4 regions of the Marichromatium sp. AB31 genome follow, and region 4 is predicted to be linked to each of the others. Evidence: predicted binding sites of a transcription regulator. Region 4 holds the regulator's gene; each other region holds the start of a gene.
The links. The regulator sigma-54, encoded in region 4, starts transcription at its own class of promoters, with help from an activator protein. The targets are predictions, from matches to a motif close to TGGCANGNTNCNTGCTT.
Positions count from the first base shown of each region.

Region 1: a site for sigma-54 is predicted at 2,543-2,559, ahead of nifH (nitrogenase iron protein). Genes of this name have one in related genera too.
Region 2: a site for sigma-54 is predicted at 1,687-1,703, ahead of nifV (homocitrate synthase). Genes of this name have one in related genera too.
Region 3: a site for sigma-54 is predicted at 2,341-2,357, ahead of EBL84_RS16200 (TOBE domain-containing protein). Genes of this name have one in related genera too.

Region 1 covers NZ_RHFI01000006.1:120,266-124,419, forward strand. The annotation lists gene EBL84_RS06890 (aldo/keto reductase) at 1-649, shown strand, start outside; gene EBL84_RS06900 (L,D-transpeptidase) at 908-1,495, opposite strand; gene EBL84_RS06905 (NAD(+)--dinitrogen-reductase ADP-D-ribosyltransferase) at 1,590-2,441, opposite strand; gene nifH (nitrogenase iron protein) at 2,622-3,503, shown strand; gene nifD (nitrogenase molybdenum-iron protein alpha chain) at 3,619-4,154, shown strand, end outside.
Region 2 covers NZ_RHFI01000006.1:96,059-100,212, reverse strand. The annotation lists gene nifU (Fe-S cluster assembly protein NifU) at 1-261, shown strand, start outside; gene nifS (cysteine desulfurase NifS) at 318-1,541, shown strand; gene nifV (homocitrate synthase) at 1,738-2,889, shown strand; gene nifW (nitrogenase-stabilizing/protective protein NifW) at 2,903-3,241, shown strand; gene EBL84_RS06760 (nitrogen fixation protein NifZ) at 3,225-3,692, shown strand; gene nifM (nitrogen fixation protein NifM) at 3,689-4,154, shown strand, end outside.
Region 3 covers NZ_RHFI01000038.1:3,875-8,028, reverse strand. The annotation lists gene modD (ModD protein) at 1-25, shown strand, start outside; gene EBL84_RS16215 (hypothetical protein) at 69-452, shown strand; gene EBL84_RS16210 (cytochrome b) at 725-1,273, shown strand; gene EBL84_RS16205 (alpha/beta hydrolase) at 1,372-2,313, shown strand; gene EBL84_RS16200 (TOBE domain-containing protein) at 2,424-3,242, shown strand; gene modA (molybdate ABC transporter substrate-binding protein) at 3,288-4,031, shown strand; gene modB (molybdate ABC transporter permease subunit) at 4,098-4,154, shown strand, end outside.
Region 4 covers NZ_RHFI01000002.1:247,941-252,094, reverse strand. The annotation lists gene hprK (HPr(Ser) kinase/phosphatase) at 1-142, opposite strand, end outside; gene EBL84_RS03470 (PTS sugar transporter subunit IIA) at 162-620, opposite strand; gene hpf (ribosome hibernation-promoting factor, HPF/YfiA family) at 908-1,261, opposite strand; gene EBL84_RS03460 (RNA polymerase factor sigma-54) at 1,297-2,769, opposite strand; gene lptB (LPS export ABC transporter ATP-binding protein) at 2,951-3,676, opposite strand; gene lptA (lipopolysaccharide transport periplasmic protein LptA) at 3,690-4,154, opposite strand, start outside.

The DNA of each region.
Region 1 (4,154 bases), on a different contig from region 4:
CGACCGGGTCGAGGACATCGCCCAACGGGTCCGCGACGACATGGTCGACAGCCTCGATGATCTCGGGCTCGGCTATGTCGACCTGCTGCTGGTGCACTGGCCGGGGAGCTTCAGCGCGCCGCCCGGCGGCGACCCGGAGGTCTCGCGGCGCGCCCGCGCCACCATCTGGCGCGCCTTTTGTGAGCTTGCCGACAAGGGCGCGGCGCGCGCCATCGGTGTCTCCAACTTCACCATCGACCATCTGCGCCAGCTGATCGCCGACGTGCCCGAGCCCGCGTACCGTCCCGCGGTCAATCAGGTCGAGATCCACCCCTATTGCCGGGACCCCGAGCTGGAGGCCTTCTGCCGCGCGCAGAGCATCGTCGTCACCGCCTATGCGCCCTTCGCCAGCGGGGCCTTCGAGTTGCTGCGCGACCCGGTCCTGGTCGCCATCGCCGGGCGTCACGGCAAGAGCCCCGGTCAGGTCGTGTTGCGCTGGCACCTGCAGCGCGGTCGCACCGCGCTGCCCAAGACCTCCAGGGCCGAGCGCATGGTCGAGAACCAGTCGATCCACGACTTCATCCTCGACGCCGAGGAGATGCGGGCGATCGACGCGCTCGGCGTCGGCACCCCCCGCCGCACCTGTCCTGACCCGACGGCGATCGCCTGAGGGGCGATCGGGTTTCCAGCCGTCAGTCGGCAGTCGGCAGCCGCCAGCTTTCAGCCGCCAGCTTTCAGCCGCCAGCCGCCAGCTGCCAGCTGCCAGCCTTCCCGCTGGCGGCTGATTCGCCGCGTCTCCCTATCTGCGCCGGTCATGAACACCGGCCCTCCCCACTGGAGGCTGACAGCTGGGGGCTGGCCGCTTGAAGACTGGCAGCTTGAAGACTGGCCGCTGGCAACGGATTCCGCGCCCGCGGCATGAGCGGCATCAGTTGACGACCTCGACTCGGTCGCCGAGACGCAGGCGCTCGAAGAGGAAGCGGGCGTCGCGCTCGCCGACGCGCACGCAGCCGTGCGAGTCGGGGTAGCCGGGGAGCCAGCCCTCGTGGAGGAAGTAGTGGCCGTGGAACTGGATGGCGTAGGGCATCCACGCCTGCCAGCCGAGCTGGTTGGTGTAGCGCGAGGAGACCTTGTCGATGTCCTTGGCGAGCACGGCGAAGCGTCCGCGCGGGGTGGGGTGGCCGGCGCGGCCCGATGAGATCGGGCCGCTGTGCACCGGCTCGCCGTCCTCGATATAGGTGAAGCGCTGCTCGCCGAGATCGATGCGGATGGCGCGCCTGGCGGCGTCGCTCGGCCCGCTCGGCGGTCCGGGATCGGTGGTCGGGGGTGTTCCGGGTGGTTGTGGCTCGGTGGCGACCGTGGCGGGTGCGGTCGCGACTGGGGCGTCGACCGGCTCCGGCGCGGGGCGCTCGGGCGGCGCCGCGCAGCCGCTGCCGAGCAGGGTCACGGTGAGCAGGATGGTCGGGGCGGTGGCGGGATGGTTTCGGTCTGTTGCCGTGTCGCTCGGCTGCTCCATGGTTCGCTCCCTCGGCGTGCCCGCCCGTCTCCGGGGCCGGGGCCCGCCGGTGTGGATCCGCGTCGCGCCCTCCCTGTCCGCGCCGCCCGGCGGCTCATAGCACCGAGATCCGCACCTCGTAGACCCCGCCGATCACCACGTACTCGTCCTCGCCCTTGAGCAGGTCGGGGAGCAGCCGGTTGTAGAAAAATACCTTGGGGCGCGGCACCTCGGTTTCGAGGATGTAGTCGCCGAACTCGTCGGCGCGCTCGCGCTCGCTGGTGAAGCTGTTGAGGTTGTTGAGCAGCACGCGGTAGCGATGGCGTCCGACCCGTTCGAGGACCTCGTGTTCGTCGATGCGGTTGATCCCGCGATAGAGCCGCAGGTGGGTGCGCCCGGGGTCGCGGCGCTGCAACTCGTACTGGCCGTAGGTATAGAGCAGGTCGAGTTGGGACTCGAGCGCGTTGGTGGCGTAGAGCCCCTGGGTGCCGGCGGCGACATAGCGCAGATAGGTCTCGCTGCCGCGTCCGTGCAGCGGGCCGGCGTGGTGGCGTGCGAGCAGGCCGAAGCGGCTCTCCGCCCAACGCTTCAGCACTGCGCCCTCGCGCCCGTCGGAGTCGAACGACCAGCCGCGCACCATGCGTTGGTAGTCGGCCTTGGCGCGTCCGCGACGTCCCCGGGTGAGCCCGGCCTCCTCGGGGAGGTCGAGGAGGAAGCGCCAACGCATGTAGTCCTGGAAGTGACGCGCGCGCGCGCGATGCTCGGGGATGGCGTCGAGGTTGCGCAGCAGTGGGGTGTGGAGTGGGGCGATGCCGTCGAGTTCGAGGTCGACCGGGTGTTGCTGGTAGGTGAGGCTGCCGAGGATCACCGCCGGCAGGTTGCAGCGGTTGAGCGTGAGTCTGGCGTGTGCCGGGAGCGAGGGTGGCGGCGGGTCGGGCGCCTGGGTCGTTTGTCTGTTGCTATCCATACAGCCCCTGCGGCTTTGTCGTGGATACGACCATCCGGTCTCTGCCCGAGGGGTGTTGAATAATCGAGCCCAATCAATGCGGTAGGTCGTTTTATCGATGTTGGCACGGTGGCTGCTTGAGCCTCCGTGTGGATAACGTCGTGCAACGCTCGCCAAGCGAGCCAACGAGAGGAACCTACCATGGCAACACGGCAATGCGCCATCTACGGCAAGGGCGGCATCGGTAAGTCGACCACCACCCAGAACCTGGTCGCCGGGCTCGCCGAGCTGGGCAAGCGGGTGATGATCGTCGGGTGTGACCCCAAGGCCGACTCGACCCGTCTGATCCTGCACTCCAAGGCCCAGGAGACCATCATGCAGATGGCCGCCGACGCCGGCTCGGTCGAGGATCTGGAGCTCGAAGACGTGCTCAAGGTCGGCTTCGGCGACATCAAGTGCGTCGAGTCCGGCGGTCCCGAGCCGGGTGTCGGCTGCGCCGGTCGCGGCGTCATCACCGCGATCAACTTCCTCGAGGAAGAGGGCGCCTACGAGGAGGATCTCGACTTCGTCTTCTACGACGTGCTCGGCGACGTGGTCTGCGGCGGCTTCGCGATGCCGATCCGCGAGAACAAGGCGCAGGAGATCTACATCGTCTGCTCCGGCGAGATGATGGCCATGTACGCGGCCAACAACATCGCCAAGGGCATCGTCAAGTACGCCAGTTCCGGCGGCGTGCGTCTCGCCGGGCTGATCTGCAACAGCCGCAATACCGCCCGCGAGGACGAGCTGATCATGGAGCTTGCGCGTCAGCTCGGCACCCAGATGATCCACTTCGTCCCCCGCGACAACATCGTGCAGCGCGCCGAGATCCGTCGCATGACGGTTATCGAGTACGACCCCAAGTCGGGCCAGGCCGACGAGTACCGCACGCTGGCGCAGAAGATCATCGACAACCAGATGTTCGTGGTGCCGACGCCGATCTCGATGGATGAACTCGAGGACTTGCTGATGGAGTTCGGCGTGCTCGAGGAAGAGGACGAGAGCATCGTCGGCAAGACCGCGGCAGACGAGGCGGTGGCCTGAGCCCAGTCCCGAGCCATCGCGCGGACGCGCCGCCGTCGGCGACGTCCTGTCCCCCAGCGTTTCTCACCGCGCGACCGTCGGCGGATTGGCCGCGGCGCCGTATAGAGGACACAGCATGTCGAACATGACCCTCGAAGAGACCAAGGCCCTCATCCAAGAGGTGCTCGAGGCCTATCCCGACAAGGCGCGGAAGGATCGCGCCAAGCATCTCGCGGCCAACGACCAGTCGGTCGAGCAGTCGAAGAAGTGCATCATCTCCAACCGCAAGTCGCAGCCCGGCGTGATGACCATCCGCGGCTGTGCCTACGCCGGCTCCAAGGGCGTGGTGTGGGGGCCGATCAAGGACATGGTGCACATCTCCCACGGCCCGGTCGGGTGCGGTGCCTATTCGCGCGCCGGTCGTCGCAACTACTACACCGGCCACACCGGGGTGAACACCTTCGGCACGATGAACTTCACCTCCGACTTCCAGGAGAAGGACATCGTCTTCGGCGGGGACAAGAAGCTCGAGAAGCTGATCGACGAGATCGAGCAGCTCTTCCCCCTGGTCAAGGGCGTGAGCGTGCAGTCGGAGTGTCCGATCGGCCTGATCGGCGACGACATCGAGGCGGTGGCCAAGAAGAAGACCAAGGAGCACGGCAAGCCGGTGGT
Region 2 (4,154 bases), on a different contig from region 4:
GCGCCCCGCGTCAACACCCTGCAGCGCATCCGCCGCATCGAGCGGCTGATCGACACCCTGCGCCCCGAGCTGCAGCGCGACCACGGCGACCTCGAACTGGTCGACGTCGACGGCCGCACGGTCTATGTCAGCCTCAAGGGCGCCTGCGCCGGCTGTCAGATGGCCTCGCTCACCCTCTCCGGCATCCAGGAGCGGCTCAGCGCCGAGCTCGGCGAACCGCTGCGAGTGATCCCCGCCGCGCCCCAGCAGATCGCCTGCTGACGTCCCACGGCGCGACGCGATCGCCACCCATCCCCATCCGCAGCGAGGAGCCACCGATGAGCGAACAGACCCCCGGCATCTATCTCGACAACAACGCCACCACCATGGTCGCCCCCGAGGTGGTGGAGGCGATGCTGCCCTTCTTCACCGAGCAGTTCGGCAACCCCTCCTCGATCCATCGCTACGGCGATCGCGTCGGGCGCGCGCTGCGCACCGCACGCGCCCAGGTCGCCGCCCTGCTCGGCGCGACGCACGACTCCGAGATCATCTTCACCTCCTGCGGCACCGAGTCCGACGCCACCGCCATCCTCTCGGCGCTGCGCGCCCAGCCCGAGCGGCGCGAGATCATCACCACCGAGGTCGAACACCCGGCGGTGCTGAGCCTGTGCGACCAGCTCGCCAAGGAGGGTTATGTGATCCATCGTCTCGGCGTCGACGGCCACGGGCGACTCGATCTCGATGCCTATCGCGCGCTGCTCACCGAGCGGGTCGCCATCGTCTCGGTGATGTGGGCCAACAACGAGACCGGCACCCTGTTCCCGGTCGAGGAGATGGCCGAGATGGCACGCGCGGCGGGCGTGATGTTCCACACCGACGCGGTGCAGGCGGTGGGCAAGCTGCCGATCGCGCTCGCCGACAGCGCCATCGACATGCTCTCGCTCTCCGGGCACAAGCTCCACGCCGCCAAGGGCGTCGGCGTGCTCTACGTGCGTCGCAACACCCGCTTCCGACCGCTGCTGCGCGGCGGTCACCAGGAACGCGGTCGCCGCGCCGGCACCGAGAACAGCGCCGGCATCGTCGGGCTCGGGCTCGCCTGCGAGCTGGCCGGCGCCGCGCTCGAGCACGAGCGCACCACGGTGCGCGCGCTGCGCGACCGGCTCGAGCGCGGCATCCTCACCGCCGTGCCCCACTGCTTCGTCACCGGCGATCCCGACAACCGTCTGCCCAACACCAGCAACATCGCCTTCGAGTTCATCGAGGGCGAGTCGATCCTGCTGTTGCTCAACCGTCACGGCATCGCCGCCTCCAGCGGCTCGGCCTGCAGCTCGGGCTCGCTCGAGCCCTCGCACGTGATGCGCGCCATGGGCATCCCGCTCACCGCCGCCCACGGCACCATCCGTTTCTCGCTCTCACGCTACAACAGCGCCGCCGAGATCGATCGCGCGGTGGACACCCTCGTCCCGGTGATCGAACAGCTGCGCCGACTCTCGCCCTACTGGGGCGAGGACGGTCCGCTCGGCGACGCACACACGCCCGGCTTCTCGCCGGCCTACGCCTGACCCGACGCGCGGCACCGGCGCACCATGCCGGTGCCGCGACGCGTCGGCTCTGCGACACGCCCGCCCTCTCCACCCTGTCGCAAACCCTGCAACGCCCCGGTCTCCTGGCGCGCAACCCGCTGAGAACCCACGTCATCGAAGACGCTGGCACTTCCTTTGCTAACAAGTCTCGTCAAGTGCTGTACGGAGCCCACAGATGAAGGATTCAGTCCGCCCGATCACCATCAACGACACCACCCTGCGCGACGGCGAGCAGTCGGCCGGGGTCGCCTTCTCGCTCGCCGAGAAGCTCGCCATCGCCCGCGCGCTCGACGCCCTCGGCGTCCCCGAGCTCGAGATCGGCATCCCGGCGATGGGCGCCGACGAGCGTGACGCGATCCAGGCCATCGCCCGACTCGGGCTCGCCGCGCGGCTGATGCTGTGGTGCCGGATGCGCGCGGACGACATCGCCCGCTGCGCCGGGCTCGACGCCGATCTCGTCGACCTCTCGATCCCGCTCTCCGACCAGCAGCTGGCGTGCAAGCTCGGCCGTGATCGCGACTGGGCGCTGCGCCAGATCGCGCGCTGCGTGCCCGAGGCGCGCGCGCTCGGGCTGGAGGTCTGCGTCGGCGCCGAGGACGCCTCGCGCGCCGATCCCGAGTTCCTCGCCCGCGCCGCCGAGGTCGCCCAGGCAGCCGGTGCGCGCCGCATCCGCTTCGCCGACACCGTCGGCTTGATGGAGCCCTTCGGCGTCTATTCACGCATCGCCACGCTGCGTGCCGCCTGCGACCTGGAGATCGAGATGCACGCCCACGACGACCTCGGGCTGGCTACCGCCAACACCCTGGCCGCGGCCCGTGCCGGGGCGACCCACCTCAACACCACGGTGCACGGACTCGGCGAGCGCGCCGGCAACGCCGCGCTGGAGGAGGTGGTGATGGGACTCAGACACACCCAGGGGATCGACCCCGGGGTCGACCTGCACGCCTTCGAGCAGGTCTCGACCCTGGTCGCCCAGGCCTCGGGACGCCCGGTGGCCTGGCACAAGAGCCTGGTCGGCGACGGTGCCTTCACCCACGAGGCCGGGATCCACGTCGACGGCCTGCTCAAGGACCCGCTCAACTACCAGGGCATCGACCCGGCCGAACTCGGGCGCCATCACCGCCTGGTGCTCGGCAAGCACTCGGGCCGCCAGGCGGTGCGCCAGGCCTATGCCGAGCTGCTGCACCAGGAGGTCGGACTCGATCAGGCCGAGCGACTGCTGCCGCTGGTGCGCCGCTTCGTCACCGCGACCAAGCGCGCCCCGGTCGCCGCCGACCTGCAGCGCTTCCTCTGCGAACTGCCCACTGCAACCGCCCACACCGCCTGAACCGGAGCCGCCGATGAACGACGACAGCGACCTGCACGACCTGGTCAGCGCCGAGGACTTCCTCGAGCACTTTGAGATCGACTACGACCCGGCCGTGGTCCGGGTCAACCGGCTGCACATCCTGCAGCGCTTCCACGACTATCTGGCCGACGCCGAGCCCCTGCCCGAACAGGCCGAGGCTCGTCACCGGCGGCGCGCCGAGCTGCTCACCCGCGCCTATCACGACTTCGTCGCGTCCGACGCGCGCACCGAGCGCGTGTTCCGGGTCTTCCATCTGCACGGACCGCGCAGCGGCGTGCGGGTCGATCTCCAACTCGACCCGGCGGGAGGTGACCATGCGCCCCAACTTTGAGTTCGGCGATGCGGTGCGGGTGATCCGCAACCTGCGCAACGACGGCACCTTCCCCGAGGGCGCGCGCGGCGATCTGCTGGTACGTCGCGGCGCCGTCGGCCACGTGCGTGACGTCGGTACCTTCCTCCAGGACCAGATCATCTACGCGGTGCACTTCATCGAAGAGGGCCGCGTGGTCGGCTGTCGCGAGGAGGAGCTGCAGGCGGCCGACGCGCCTTGGACCCCGAGCCGCTTCGAGGCGCGCGAGCGGGTCGCCGCCGCCCGCCGACTGGCGCTGCGCGGCGAGGTACTGGTCGAGCCCGGGGAGGTCGGCGAGGTGCTGCGGGTCGAGCGCGATCACCCGCAGGGGGTGTGCTATCAGGTGTTGTTCGCCGGGCGTACGCCGCTGCTGGTGCCCGAGTCGGCGCTGGACCAACCCGAAGACCAACCCGAACCCCAGGAGGCCGGATGAAGGCGCGCATCGACCCCTACCACCTGATCCGCGCCTCGGCCAGTCGCTTCCAGTGTCCACCGACCCAGCTCGACGCCGTCCAGCGCGCCGAGGCCGAGCGTCTGGCCGAGCGCAGTCAGCAGCTCGAGGCACTGGTGCTCGCCACCGCCGAGGCGGCGGCCACGCAGATCACCGACCAACAGCTCGACGCGAGCCTTGCCGAGCTGCTCGAGCGCTACGAGGATGAGGTCGCCTTCGAGGCGGCGCTCGCCGATGGCGGACTGGATGTCGCCGCGCTGCGCCGCGCCCTGGAGCGCGAGCTGCGCTTCGACGCCGTGCTGCGTCGCATCGGCGCCCAGGCCCCGGCACCGAGCGAGGACGAGTTGGCCGCCTTCTATCAGCGCCACCGCGAGCGCTTCGTCCAGCCCGAGCGTCGCGAGGCCCGCCACCTGCTCATCACCATCAACCCCGATTACGCGGAGA
Region 3 (4,154 bases), on a different contig from region 4:
GGTCCGCTTCGCGCGCGGGGTCTGACCCCCGGGGCGCGCATCGCTCAACACCAGCGGGAGGACTCGCCATGCGGGCATCATCCACCATCGAGCTCGACCACCCCGATCACCCCTGTCTCGCGCCCTGGCGGGCGCTGCTCGGGCACCACTGGCGCGCGCGCCTGATCGCGCCGCGCCGGTTGCGGATCTATCGCGAGTACGAGGTGACGGCGCGGCGCATCATCGGCAACGATGCCGCCGGCGCGCCCTGTCTCTGCGTCTGCGACTACCGCCGCTTCGAGCCGCGCTCGGACGACGGCGAGACCTTCTACGCCGCGCTGGTCCACGCCGAGTCGCACCTGGCCTGGCGGCTCGACGACGGGCGCTGGCTGTCGCTGCGGCGGATCGCGCCCCAGGGCGAGGACGGCGCGCTGCTCGAACAGCGCGCGCTGCGCGCCGAGATGCCGCGCTGAACACACCCGCGGCGGCGCTGGCAAGGACATCGGTCGTTGCGTCCAAGGCCCCGTTCTGGGCGCTCCCGGCGCCCGCCGAGACGGCTGGTCAGGGCCCGACGCGGGTTGGTATAACTAGCCCGGAGCCGACCGGCGCAACCGGCTCAGGGACACGTATGCGCCCGCGTCGCGCACCGCCGTCGGGCGGCGACGCGCGCCCCCGAGCCCCGGCCAGCTCCCGACCCTGTCGTCACCACGACAGACCCAGCATCCCGATCGCGAGGTAACAACCCTTGGCCCAACCGCGTTATACCTTCACCCAACGCCTGCTGCACTGGCTGGTCGCCCTGCTGGTGCTCGGCCTGCTCTGCTCCGGCACCCTGTTCTGGGCGCTCGGCTACGAGGGCATCGCCAATCTCTTCGGCGAGGACTTCGCCGCCACCCTGGTGACCATCCACAAGAGCGTCGGCGCCACCGTGCTGCTGCTGACCCTGCTGCGTCTGGTGCTGCGTCGCCGCTCGCCGGCCCCGGCCTACGAGCCGCCGCTCGGCAAGGGTGAGCAGTTCGTCGGCGGCGCGCTGCACGTGCTGCTCTATCTCGGTCTGCTCGCCATCACCATCGGCGGCGCCGTCGCCGTGGTCAGCGCCGGCTACCCGCTGGAGTTCTTCGGTCTCAGCATCGAGCTGCCGCTGGCCGAGAACCCGGAGCTTGCCAAGACGCTGTTCTTCTATCACGGGCTGGGCGCGCTGGCGATCTTCGTGCTGGTGCTGATCCACACCGCCGCCGGGCTCAAGCACTGGCGGTTGAAGGACGGGGTGATGACCCGCATCAGCCTGCCCTGAGGCAACGGGCGCCCGGGGCAGCCCGGGCGCGCGGCGGGGCGCAACGCCCCGCCCTCACCCCTCACCCCTCACCCCTCACCCCTCACCCGCCCCCGACGATGATCCTGCTCACCCTCCTGCTGCTCCCCGCGACCCTGCTCGGCCTGCTCGCGCTCGCCGTGCAGCTCGGTTTCCGCGCCCCGCGTCGACGCGCCCGCCACGACCCGGCGGCGCTCGGGCTCGACTTCGAGACCTGCGTCATCCCCACCCGGCGCGGTCGCCGGCTGTTCGCCTGGCTGCTGCCCGCGCCCGACGCCGAGGCGACCCTGGTGGTGCTCCACGGCTGGGGCAGCAGCGCCGAGTTGATGCTGCCGCTGGCCGCGCCCTTCCGCCGCGCCGGGCTCAACGTGCTGTTGTTCGACGCGCGCAGCCACGGCAACAGCGATGGCGACACCTTCTCCTCGCTGCCGCGCTTCGCCGAGGACCTGGAGGCGGCGGTCGACTGGTTGCGCCGCGTCCATCCCACGCGCTGTCGCCGTCTCGCCCTGCTCGGGCACTCGGTGGGGGCCGGCGCGACCCTGTTCTACGCCGCCGACAACCCGCTGCCCGACGCGGTGATCAGCATCGCCGCCTTCGCCGACCCGGCCGAGGTCACCGAGGGCTATCTGCGCACGCTGCGCCTGCCGCGCTGGCTGGCGCGGCTGGCCACCCGGCACGTCGAGTGGCGCATCGGCCACCGCTTCGCCGAGATCGCCCCGCTGCACACCGCCGCGCGCATCGGCTGTCCGCTGCTGCTGGTCCACGGCACCGCCGACACCAGCGTGTCGCCGCGCGACGCCCGACGCATCCTCGAACGTGCCCCCACCGGTCGGGCGCGGCTGTACGAGGTGCCCGGCGCCGGGCATGATTCGGTCGAGCACATCGAGCGTCATGTCGGTGCCCTGATCGACTTCCTCGCCGAGCACGGGGTCGGGGGGACCTCCCATCCTGGTGCAGGGGCGACCGAAGATGCCTCGATGCGGTGCACCGCCACCCGCCGTTCGCCACCCGTCGCTTCCTAAGCATCCGGATCACGGGGACTTCTTTTTTGGCATCGGTATTGCTTGGCTAGGCCCGTCGTTATATCGCCCTCGATATAACCCTTGTCACCGAGTCAACAGAGGCCGCGATCATGCCCCATGCCGCAGAGACCCACGCCCGACTCAAGACCTCGGGCGCCCTACGGCTCGATCTCGACACCAGCCGCTTCGCCGGGCACGAGCGCATCGCACTGCTGCGCCGCATCGACGAGACCGGCTCGATCTCGCAGGCGGCGCGCGCCCTGGGCATCTCCTACAAACAGGCCTGGGACGCGGTCGATGCGATGAACAACCTCTCGGCCGCGCCCCTGGTGCAACGTCGCACCGGCGGACGCCACGGCGGCGGCACCGAGCTCACCGCCGAGGGGCGACGGCTGATCACGGTGTTCGAGACCGCCGAGCGCGAGCACCGGCGCTTTCTCGAACGACTCGGCGAGGGCGTGCGCGACTTCGACCATTTCCATCGTCTGTTAGGAGTCATCAACATGAAGGTCAGCGCAAGGAATCATCTGCACGGCGTGGTCACCGCGGTGCGTCGCGGGGCGGTCAACGCCGAGGTGGTGCTCGACCTCAAGGGCACGCCGCTGGTGGCGATCGTCACCAACGAGAGCGTCGAGGCGCTCGGCCTCGAACCCGGGCGCGAGGCCTACGCCCTGGTCAAGGCCTCCTTCGTGCTCATCACCACCGAGGACGGCGGGCTGCGCACCTCGGCGCGCAACCGTCTGTGCGGCACCGTCGAGCGGATGATCGAGGGGCCGGTGAACACCGAGGTGGTGCTCGCGCTCGACGGCGGCGCACGCGTCACCGCGATGATCACCGCCGAGAGCGCGCATCAACTCGAACTGGCCGAGGGCAAGCGCGCCTGCGCGCTGATCAAGGCCCCGCACATCATCCTCGCGGTCAGCGACTGAGCCACCACGCCACCCATCCCCGTCAGCGACAAGGAGTATCGAAGGATGTCGACCCCATTGCGCTCACTCACCGCCGCCGTGCTGCTGCTCGGCTCCACCACCCTGGTCCAGGCCGAGGAGGTCCGGGTCGCGGTCGCGGCCAACTTCACCGCGGCGATGAAGGAGATCGCCACCGCATTCGAGCAAGCCACCGGACACAGCACCCGGATCAGCTACGGCTCGACCGGCAAGCTCTATACCCAGATCGTCAACGGCGCGCCCTTCGACGTCTTCCTCGCCGCCGACCAGCGCCGCCCGGCGCTGCTCGTCGAGGAGGGCCGCGCCAACGCACCCTTCACCTACGCCATCGGCGAGCTGGCGCTGTGGAGCGCCGACCCCGCGCTGATCACGGACGGCGCGGCACTGCTCGAATCGGGCGCGTTCGACCGCCTGGCGATCGCCAACCCCAAGACCGCGCCCTATGGCGCCGCGGCGATGGAGGTGCTGGAGTCGCTGGGGCTGGCCGAGACCCTCGCGCCCAAGCTGGTGCGCGGCGACAACATCGCCCAGACCTACCAGTTCGTCGCCACCGGCAACGCCGAACTCGGCTTCGTCGCCCTGGCGCAGATCGCCCTCGACCCCAGCGGCTCGCGCTGGGAGGTGGAGCAGTCGCACTACAGCCCGATCCGTCAGGACGCGGTGCTGCTCGAGGGCGCCGAGGCCAACCCCGCCGCCCAGGCGCTGCTCGACTACCTCCAGGGTGAGGCGGCGCGCGCGGTGATCACCCGCTACGGCTACGCCACCGACTGAGCGTGACGAGGCCCGGCAAGCGCCGGGCCTCACCGCCTCCGCCCCATCCCCGCCCGGAGCACCGCCGTGTCACTCGATCTCACCCCGGTCTGGCTGACCCTCAAGCTCGCCACCCTCACCACC
Region 4 (4,154 bases):
TGAGCGAGCCGATCAGCGACTCGCGCGAGCGTGCGCGCTCGGGCCGGCGCAGTGGGGAGCCTTGTTCGGGCTCGCCGTTGAGCCAGCGCAGCTGCAGCCGCGGGCCGGTCTGTTCGAGGAGTGACTGGAGGCTGTCGAGCATGGCCCAGGTCGGCGTGGCGTTAGCGCGCCTCGCTCGTCTCGATCAGTTGCAGGACGGTCGCCGCCGAGCCGGCCTCGCGCAGCGCGGCGCGGGTGGCCGGGTCGCTGAACATGCCGGCGAGCCGGGCGAGCAAGCGCAGATGCTCCTCGGTGGCGCTCTCCGGGACCAGCAGGGCGAAGGCGAGATCGACCGGCTCGCCGTCGATCGCGTCATAGTCGACCCCGGTGCTGGTGCTGACGAAGGCTCCGAGCACCTCGTTGATCTCCTTGATGCGGGCGTGCGGCAGCGCCACACCGTGACCGAGTCCGGTGCTGCCGAGTCGCTCGCGCTCGAGCAGACGCTCGAAGACGAGTTCGGTGTTGAGACGGGGGTGGTCGTTGGCCAGCAGCTCGGCGAGCGTCTCGAGCAGCCGCTTCTTGCTGGCGATCTCGGCACCGCAGCTGACTCGGGCCTCGCTGATCAGGTCTGGACTGAACATCGGTCAAGGCTCCTGGTGGTCGCAGGGACAGGGGCGCTGGGCGGTGACGGTGTCCGGTGTCCATACCGGCGGGTGATCGGGGCGCGTGGTCGTGGTCATGGATTCTGGGTGTCCTTCGAGTCGTCGGAGCCCGCAGGTGTCGATATCGGCTCGGATCTCAGGGTCTCAATGCAAAACACCCCGAACGGCGCGATCACGGATCCGTTCGAGGTGTCGGTGCGTCGGTCCGGCGGGTGTCGGGTGTCCCGACGCCCCGCCGACGCATGGGCCATCAGGCCGTTGCCGGGCTATTCGGTATCGGCCTCGGCGTCGGCCTCGGCTTCAGAGTCGGCCGCCTTCGGGCCGGGTGCGCTGCGATAGTCGTTCTTCTTCTCCTTGTGGCGCAGGATCTGGCGATCGAGCTTGTCGGTCAGGCCGTCGATCGCGGCATACATATCTTCATGCACGGAGTCGGCGAAGAGCTTCCCACCATTGATGTGCAGCGTCGCCTCGGCCTTCTGGTCGAGCTTCTCAACGCTGAGAATGACGTGGGCATTGGTGACGTGGTCGAAGTGACGCGCCAGGCGTGCGAATTTGCTGTCGACGTAGTCGCGCAGTGCCTCGGTGATGTCGACGTGATGACCCGTCAGATTGATTTGCATCATTGGACTCCTTACAGGGGTTCCAAACAGCCTGCTCATGCCAGGCGTTTGCGCTCGTTCGAGGCTGGAATACCCATGGCCTCGCGGTACTTGGCGACGGTTCGACGCGCGACCTGGATGCCGCGATCGGCCAGTTCGGCCGCGATCTTGCTGTCGCTCAAGGGTTTTCTGGCGGGTTCGGCGGCGATCAGCTTACGAATGAGCGCGCGGATCGCCGTTGATGAACACTCCCCACCAGAAGTGGTGCTGACGTGGGACGAGAAGAAGTACTTGAACTCCAGGGTGCCCCTCGGCGTATGCATGTATTTCTGCGTGGTGACCCGGGAGACGGTCGACTCGTGCAGCTCGAGCGCCTCGGCGACGTCGCGCAGCACCATCGGCCGCATCGCCTCCTCGCCGTGCTCGAAGAACGCCTGCTGCATCTCCACGATCTTGGCGCCCACCCGCAGCACGGTGTCGTTGCGGCTCGCCAGGCTCTTGATGAACCAGCGCGCCTCCTGCAGGTGGTTGCGCATGGTGACGCTGTCGCTGCTGGTGTCGGCGCGCCGGATCAGCCGGGCGTAGTCTGCGTTCACCCTCAGTTTAGGTGTGGATTCCGGGTTGAGTTCCACCGACCAGCGACCATTCTCTCTGCGCACGAAGATGTCGGGTACAACGTACTCCGGGGGCTCCTGCGCGATCAAGTCGCCGGGGTGCGGGTTGAGCTGGCAGATCAGCGTGAGTGCACCACGAATCTCGGGCTCGGTCTGCTTGAAGCGGCGCATCAGCGCGGCGATGTCCTTGCGCGGCAGGTGCTCGAAGCCGTCGCGACAGATCGCCAGCGCGAGGTCGCGCTGCGGGGTCTCGGCGGGGAGCTGCCGCAGCTGGATCTGCAGGCACTCGGCGAGATCGCGGGCGCCGACCCCCGGGGGATCGAACGACTGCACCCGGTGCACCATGGTGGCGATCTCCTCGAGGCTGATCTGATCGTCGCCGATGGTGCTCAGCAGCTCGTCGAGATCGGCCCGAAGATAGCCGCGCGCGTCGATGGCATCGATCACCGCCTCGGCGATCATCTCGTCGCGCTCGCTCAGCCGGATCAGGTTGAGCTGCCAGAGGAGGTGATCGTGCAGGGTCTGAGGGCGGCTCTGGTGGAGGAAGGGGTCGAAATCGGCGTTCTCGGCGCTGCCCTGGGTGCTCGGCGGTAGATAGCCGTCGTAGACATCGGCCCACTGGGTGTCGACCGGGAGCTCATCGGGGATCTCGTTGGTCTCGCCCTGGAGCTCACGCTCGGCGCTGCCCTGCTCATCGCTGGGCGGGGACTCGTGTGCGCCATTGCCGCTGTCCTCACCGTTGGCGGCGAAGCGGTCGGCCTCCTCGGCCTCCTCGAGCATCAGGTTGGAGTCCAGCGCCTCCTGGATCTCCTTCTGCAGCTCGAGCGTCGACAGCTGCAGGAGGCGAATCGCCTGCTGCAGCTGGGGCGTCATCGTCAGGTGTTGGCCGAGGCGAAGCTGGATGGTTTGCTTCATGGATCGCCGATGCGTCTTGCGTCTGTCTCTATGCCGGGTCGATGACCGTCCTATGACGATTATAGGTCGGGTGGCAACAAAGGTGCCTGAGTCACGTCAAGCGCGCCCCCTGCCGGGGCGCGATGGTCTTCATCTTACTCCCAATATGTAGCAGCGGGGCGCGGATGCTGCCGCCTACATGCTACATGGCGAAGTCGGCGCCGAGATAGACGTCGCGTACCTGCTGGTTGGCGAGTAGCTCGTCGGGGCGGCCGGCGGCGATCACCTCGCCATTACTGATGATGTAGCCGCGATCGCAGATGTCGAGCGTCTCGCGCACGTTGTGATCGGTGATCAACACGCCGATGCCGCGCTCGCGCAGGTGCGAGACGATCGCCTTGATGTCGCCCACGGCGATCGGGTCGACGCCGGCGAAGGGCTCGTCGAGCAGCATCACCTTGGGGTCGACGGCCAGCGCGCGGGCGATCTCGAGACGACGGCGCTCGCCACCGGAGAGGCTGAGTGCCAGCGACTCGCCGATATGGGCGATGCCGAGCTCCTCGAGCAGCTGCTCGCAACGCTGCTCGCGCTGCTCGCGGTCGAGGTCGCCGCGGGTCTCGAGGATCGCGAGGATGTTGTCGCGCGCGCTGAGCTTGCGAAACACCGAGGGCTCCTGCGCCAGATAGCTCAGTCCGGCGCGCGCGCGCGCATGCATTGGCATCAGGGTGACATCGTGCTCGTCGAGGGTGATGCGCCCCTGGTCGGCCGGGATCAGCCCGACGATGAGATAGAAGCAGGTGGTCTTGCCCGCGCCGTTGGGGCCGAGCAGCCCGACCACCTCGCCGGCCTCGACCTCGACGCTCACTCCCCGCAGGACCTCGCGGCTGCGATAACGTTTCTTGAGCTGTTCGGCGCGCAGTACGCTCATCCGTCGACCCCTGTCATGACTCCTCCTCGGGGGTGATGGTGATCCGCACCCGACCGCTGCCGCCGGCACGGAAGTGTTCGCGGGCACGGTCGTAGACGATGCGCTCGCTGGCGACGCGGTCCTCGCCCTGGATCAGTACCGCCTCGTCGATCAGCACCAGCTCGTCGCGGTCGGTGTCGAACTCCATGCGCCTGGCGAAGGCGCGGACCTCGCCCTGGTCGTCCTCGAGCAGTTGACGGAAGCGCGCCGGGGTGCCGATGGCGATGATCTGGCGCGGGCGGCGGTCCTCGCGGTGATAGACGGTCATGTGGTCGGCGTGCAGGCGCATGCTGCCCTGGGTGACCTCGACGTTGCCGACATAGATGCTGGTGCCCTCGGCCTCGCGTACCTCGACGTCGTCGGCCTCGATGTACATCGGTTGCTGGGGGTCGTCGTCGAGCGCGTTGGCCGGGTTCCAGCCGAACAACAGCAACAGTGC